DNA from 3 places in the Lysinibacillus sp. G4S2 genome. Region 1 is predicted to be linked to each of the others. Evidence: predicted binding sites of a transcription regulator. Region 1 holds the regulator's gene; each other region holds the start of a gene.
The links. Region 1 encodes LexA, which represses DNA repair genes until DNA is damaged. Its sites were predicted from a motif close to CGAACATATGTTCG; they were not measured.

Region 1 (2,266 bases):
TCTATCAGGATATTGAGAGCGAATATCATAGTCGTAAATTATTAAAGCACATGCAACAAGCGGCTCGAGGCGTTGCTACACATTATGTTCATGTTACACCTGATACTTTATTAACAACGATTATTGAGGAAGAGAAAATTGCTGTGAATTCATTTCATCATCAGGCCTTAAATATAGTAGCGGAAAAATTGAAAGTGGTGGCAAAATCAAGCGATGGTATCGTTGAAGCGGTAGTACACGAAGATTTACCATTTTGTTTGGGCGTACAGTGGCATCCAGAAGAGCTAGCTATGGCAGGAGATGAAGCATCGAAGAAATTATTCTCTGCATTTGTAAAGGCAAGCTTGAAATTCAAGGTAGAGGCATAAAGCTTTATATTGAAGGAATGAATTTGCGGGTACAATTCAAAATCCGAACGCAATTACGCCAAGAAGAAATCAACACTACATTATGGGGATAGGCTTAACTAAAGATATTGCAAAGAGTAAGGAATCCATTTTAAAGTGGATTCTTTTTTAGTTTTGTTCCATTAAAAAAATGGATAAGAAAAAGAGGTATATGCTCTTTTATGAACATAAAATCCTCTTTTAATACTTGAAAATGGAGATGCTTTTAGTGTACACGACGATAGAGACCAACAACTTGCCCCAAAATAGAAACTTGGTCTACGATAATCGGCTCCATTGTTGCGTTTTCAGGCTGTAAACGAAAATGATTTTTTTCCTTGAAGAAACGCTTTACAGTGGCTTCATCCTCTGCAGTCATTGCTACGACAATATCACCATTATTAGCCGTTGCTCTTTGTTTAACAATGACTAAATCTCCATCTAAGATGCCAGCTTCAATCATTGATTCACCCATAATTTCTAGCATAAATAACTGATCTTCACTTGTACCATAAATATCTGGAAGTGGGAAATACTCATCGATATTTTCAATAGCAGTTATCGGAGAACCTGCTGTAACCTTCCCAACAAGTGGGACATGTATAACATGTTGCTTTTGAATAGAATCCTCTGGCTCTAGGATTTCAATAGCCCGTGGTTTAGTTGGGTCTCGACGAATGAAGCCCTTTTGTTCTAAACGAGCTAAATGTCCATGAACTGTTGAGCTTGAAGCAAGTCCAACTGCTTCACCAATCTCACGTACTGATGGTGGATACCCCTTTGTGCGCACTTCTTCTTTGATGAACTCTAATATGGCTTCTTGTCTTTTCGAAACTTTTTTCATGATTGCTCACCTCTTTTTTCTAATCATTCTACTTATTAGTAGTATAACAGAATGCGAACACTTAAGCAAACATAGGTTCGAAAAGTGTTTGACAAAAACGTTTGTTCGCATTATTATGAGAACATATATTCCGAACAAATATTCTAAAAGGGGTTATGATTATGAACTGGTTAAAGAAAAATCCACATATTACTACTTTATTAGGGGCAAGTCTACTATTTGCAGCATATCTTTTTATAACAGATCCAGGCAATGTTACTTACACTGAAATTGAAATCGAACATGGTGATAGTTTATGGTCGTTAGCTGAACAATACTCTGGTAAAATGAAAACGGATGATTGGATTAAGCTTGTGAAAGCAGAAAATGAATTATCAAACGTTGATATTATTGCAGGTAAATCCCTAGTGATTCCAGTAGTGGGTGACCAGTCCAAACCCATAAATTCAATTGAAATTGCGAGAAATGAAAAATGATAAATACACTACAATCGGCTGTTGTCTATTGCCGTGTGAGTACAGAAAAAGAGACACAAAGTTCCTCGCTTGAACGTCAACAAGAGGAGTTGATGCGCTATGCTAAAGAGCAGGGCTACGAAGTGAAGAACGTTTTTAGGGATAAGCATAGTGGCTATGATGTGGAACGTGATGGCTTACTTGAAATGCTCGACTTTATTAAAGAAAAAGAAGTTAAAGCATTATTTGTACAGGATGAGACACGCTTAGGACGTGGAAATGCTAGAATGGCAGTATTGCATTTATTACAAAAAACTGAAACGGATGTTTTTTCTATGCGAGACGAGGGCCCTGTACAATTAAATGAAATGGATACGATGCTCCTAGAAATTTTAGCGATCGTAGAGGAGTACCAACGCAGAATTCATAATGCTAAAATACGTCGTGGCATGCGTCGTGCCGTTGAAAATGGCTATCGTCCTGAAAACAATTTATCAAATCGTGGAAATCCTAATGGTCAAGAACGTAAGGATGTACCTGTAGAAGAGATTATTAAGCTACGTAACCGAGGCTTCACTTTT
Region 2 (2,266 bases), 580 kb from region 1:
AAGTAAATAGGTGTTGAAAGACATTAAATATCCATTGACATAATTTGCTGGCATATATGTAGTGCCTCCTTTTCTATTTATTATTGAAGTGTAAAATACAAATTTGAATTCAGAAAATATAGATAAAAGGCAAAAGTGATTGATATTCCAAGCAATTGCTTAGAGAAATTGCTTGAAATTACTCGAGATTAATAGCAAATCGAAGTGATTTTCGGTTCTTAAGCATTGCTTTTTAAATTCAATTTTCATATAATTTAGAAAAGGATCGAGGTGAGATCGTTGGATAAATATTATTCGTATACAGATTTTCTAAAAGCCGTTGGTCAGTCAAAGAAAGTGGATGAGGCAGAGAAATTATTGAACGAGATTTATTTAGATTTATTTTTAAATCATATCCAGCGTATGCATCGTGAAGAGCAGCTCATGGTTCTGATAGATAGAGCACTCGATGAAAAAGATGAAAAGGCATTTCATCTATACGCAACCGAACTAAAAGTCTTACACGAAGTAGCAAGTGAATAATATGATGAGCCCGCTCTCCGTTTATTGGAGGGCGGGATTTTTTTTTGCTACTTTCTTTGGAAGATTGGTGATTTGGGGTGCCCTGAACTCGTCGGAACTTCATATGGCTTGAGTGGATATGGTGGCATTAAGCCGAGCCAGGACCTGAGCAGATATTTTTTGAAGTAATCGAAATCTTCCTAGGACCCGAGCGATTCTTGGTCGACCCCAATCAGATTTACGACCGCCCTGAGCGAATCTTCACCAAACCCGATCAGATTTACGACCGCCCCGAGCGAAACTTCGTCGAACCCGATCAAATTTATGGCTGACCCGAGCGAAACTTCGCCGACCCCGATCAGATTTACGGCTGACCCGAGCGAATCATCGCCAAACCGATCAGATCTATGGCTAAGCGGAGCGTATCTTCGTCGACCCCGATCAGATCTATGGCCAAGCCGATCGTATCTTCTGGTTACCTGATCAAATCTTCAATCAACCCGATCAGTTCTTCAGCCTACCCGAACATTTCACCTCCTTACCCAATCGAAACTCCCAGGACTCGAGCTCGACGAGGAGAGTCTATTATCAAACGATTGAAAATCTCCTCTAGGCTAATGCATTTCCATCCGTCCATCTCGATTAGCTAACATTTGGAAAGGGTAATCTATTAACAGGAACTCTATGTTTACAGACAGCAGTTAAGTCGCCGTAAGGAATATCACTTTTTTTGCTCTACAATTATCGAATGTATAAGTAAGCTTTCATTAAGCACTTCGGCCATATGTTCTACATTGTAGCAAAAGAATAAAAATTTACAAACATTCGTTCGTTAAATGTTCGAAATTTTAATACTGCTATGCTAAAATATATGTACAAATTGGTAGGAAAGGACGGGGACATGTGTGCAAACATTTGATTTACAAGCGCCATATACGCCTAATGGGGATCAGCCACAGGCAATTGCGGAATTAGTGGAGGGTGTACTTGCAGGTAAACGTCATCAAACATTGCTCGGTGCAACAGGAACAGGAAAAACGTTTACGATTTCTAATGTCATTAAAGAGGTAAAAAAACCGACACTTATTATGGCGCACAATAAAACATTAGCGGGTCAATTATATAGTGAGTTTAAAGAGTTCTTCCCTAATAATGCAGTTGAATACTTTGTCAGCTACTATGATTACTTTCAGCCAGAGGCCTATGTGCCACAGACGGATACTTATATCGAGAAAGATTCAAGCATTAATGATGAAATTGATAAGTTACGTCACTCTGCGACATCTTCATTATTTGAGCGTGAGGATGTCATTATTATTGCGTCCGTGTCCTGTATATATGGTTTAGGTTCTCCAGAAGAGTATCGCGAAATGGTCGTGTCAGTGCGTACCGGAATGGAAATTGAACGTAATCAATTGCTTCGAAAGCTAGTCGATGTACAGTATGAGCGTAATGATGTGAGTTTTACGCGTGGGACGTTTCGGGTACGTGGAGATGTAGTGGAAATATTACCAGCATCCCGTGATGAACATTGTATTCGTGTGGAGTTTTTCGGAGACGAGATAGATCGAATTCGCGAGGTAGATGCGTTAACGGGTGAAATTTTAGGGGATCGTGACCATGTCGCTATTTTCCCAGCATCCCACTTCGTTACACGAGAAGAAAAACTGCTAAAAGCCATTGAAAATATTGAAAAAGAGTTGGAGGAGCGCCTAGCTCTTTTACGTGCGGAGGATAAATTATTGGAGGCGCAGCGTTTAGAGCA
Region 3 (2,266 bases), 2.4 Mb from region 1:
TCTAATGCTACGATTGGTAAACCTTTCGCTTGTCCTGCTTTTACTTCCTCTGATAATACGATGAATTCTTTCATGTTGTTATTCCTCCATTTCACTGTTTAACAAATCAACTGATAGCTCAGGTCTTACCGTATATGGAGATGCAAGCGTATTTTTGGCATTTGTTAAGCCTGCATCAATACATGTTGCAAAGGATTGCCCAGTAAGCCAGCTATGGATCACAGCACTGACAAAGGCATCTCCTGCACCTGTCACATCTTCAATTTTTTCTATAGCTTTAGCTGCAAAATGATTTGGCTTCGTTGTAGTAGAAGCTGCATACACACCCTTACTACCAGCTGTAATAATGACATGCTCAGCACCTAGTGTAAGAAGTTGCTGTAAAGCCTTTTCGTAGTGTGCAGCATTTTCGATTTTATGACCTACAATCGTCTCTGCTTCATCTGTGTTACAAATAAACCATGTTACACCTTGCAACGTATCCGGTAATCGATTCATTTTTGGCGAAGATACCGGTACGATGACAAATGGAATTTCGCGGGCAATCGACACCTGCTGAATGTAAGCTACTGTTTCCTTTGGACAATTTAAGTCCATAATAAAGCAGTCAGCATTCATCAGCATTGCCTCATGTTTTTTTAGCAAACTTGGCAATAAAAGATCATATACTTCCATGTTTGCTACCGCTAATGCTAGCTCGCCCTGCTCATCCATAACCGCAGTATAGGAACCCGTCGAAGCGTCAGGAAGTTGCTCCACATAACGTAAATTCATAAATGGCTCTGAAGCTTCTTGGATTACTTGCCAATCAGCATCTTTGCCGGCAGTAGTCAGCAATGTAACCTGATGATTTAATCTGCCTAAGTTTTCAGCAATGTTTCGACCAACACCACCTACACTAAATGAAGAGCTAGCAGGATTGGATGTACCAAACTGTACGTTCCCCTTTACATGAAATTTTCGATCTAGATTTGCTCCACCGATACAAATAATTTCATTTTCCTCAGGCAAAATATATGCACGACCGACAATTTTCCCCTGCTTCGTTAAGCTCGACACTAAATTAGCAAGGACTGGTCGAGATAGTTTCATCTTATCTGCCATCTCTTGCTGAGACATAAACGGATTCTGGCGAATTAATGCAAGGACAGCCTGTTCTCTTTCATTCATAGCATCACCTTTTATTATATTTGTTTACATTATAAACTTTTGTTTGTTTTATGTCAAAAAGTTTTTTAAACAAAAAAGTTAAAGCCCATATGTTAGTGGCTTCAACTTTTTGTTGTGATAACTATTACTTAGATGAAATTAAGGTGTCGTATATAATATAGATCTCTTCGGCAAAACGAAGGCATGATTTCCGTTCCGACTGGACGGTTTCCTGGGGCGTCTAGCTGGAACGAGGATCAACCATTTCGTATAGTGTGTATCTTCTGGTATGCACGCTAATTCATAGTGATAAAACGAAACTTCAGCAATATGTTTATCTGTACGAAAGCGTAGTGCAACGTAGCGACAGCAACAATATGTTTATCTGTGCGAAAGCGGCGTAGTGCAACGTAGCGACAGCAACAATATGTTTATTCAGCGAAAGCGGCGTAGTGCAACGTAGCGACAGCAACAATATGTTTATCTGTGCGAAAGTATAGTGCAACGTAGCTACAGCAACAATGTTTTTCATGTGCGAAAGCGAAGCGGCAGCAACAACAAATGTTTTCTGTGCGAAAGCGGAGCGGCAAAAACAACAAATGTTTTCTGTGCGAAAGCGGAGCGGCAAAAACAACAGCTGATGAAGTGGCTCGACGATTAAAAATGCCAATCGCTGATAAAATACTGAGAATCGCTGATAAATACATGATTATCGCTGATAAAATGCCGAGAATCGCTGATAACTACACGAAAATTTGGAAATCACCCCCCCGTTACGATGATGGCATCTTCTTTATTTAATAACTCCAAAAATGACTTTATTGCTTAATTGATAAGCATTTCATTTTCTTCATAATTTCTCAATAGTTTGGCTCTTCTCCATAAAGCGTAGTTGATTTCTTTGAGAGAAAGAGCTTGTTTTTCGATAAAAGCCCAAAAAGTTACGATAAAATGAGATTTTGTTTCGATAAAAGCTCAAATAATTTCGATAAATAGCGATTTTGTTTCGATAAATCTTCAAAGTTTTCCTATAAAACAGCAAAAAAAAGCGCCACAAGGAAGTGACGCTTTTTGCTTTCTTTAAAATAAGAAACTCGATCATTATTAATATTGAATA

Region 2: uvrB (excinuclease ABC subunit UvrB) is a predicted target of LexA. The motif match lies at 1,320-1,333, and genes of this name have one in related genera.
Region 3: QUF91_RS19465 (carbohydrate kinase) is a predicted target of LexA. The motif match lies at 1,203-1,216, and genes of this name have one in related genera.

What each region holds. Positions count from the first base shown of each region.
Region 1 is NZ_JAUCFJ010000002.1:1,433,847-1,436,112, forward strand. Features, by position in the region: gene QUF91_RS07235 (gamma-glutamyl-gamma-aminobutyrate hydrolase family protein) at 1-368, shown strand, start outside; gene lexA (transcriptional repressor LexA) at 613-1,230, opposite strand; gene yneA (cell division suppressor protein YneA) at 1,392-1,706, shown strand; gene QUF91_RS07250 (YneB family resolvase-like protein) at 1,703-2,266, shown strand, end outside.
Region 2 is NZ_JAUCFJ010000002.1:854,876-857,141, forward strand. Features, by position in the region: gene QUF91_RS04430 (competence protein ComK) at 1-54, opposite strand, end outside; gene QUF91_RS04435 (IDEAL domain-containing protein) at 280-522, shown strand; gene uvrB (excinuclease ABC subunit UvrB) at 1,407-2,266, shown strand, end outside.
Region 3 is NZ_JAUCFJ010000002.1:3,814,624-3,816,889, forward strand. Features, by position in the region: gene QUF91_RS19460 (pseudouridine-5'-phosphate glycosidase) at 1-74, opposite strand, end outside; gene QUF91_RS19465 (carbohydrate kinase) at 79-1,170, opposite strand; gene QUF91_RS19470 (hypothetical protein) at 1,711-1,950, shown strand; gene QUF91_RS19475 (adenine phosphoribosyltransferase) at 2,254-2,266, opposite strand, start outside.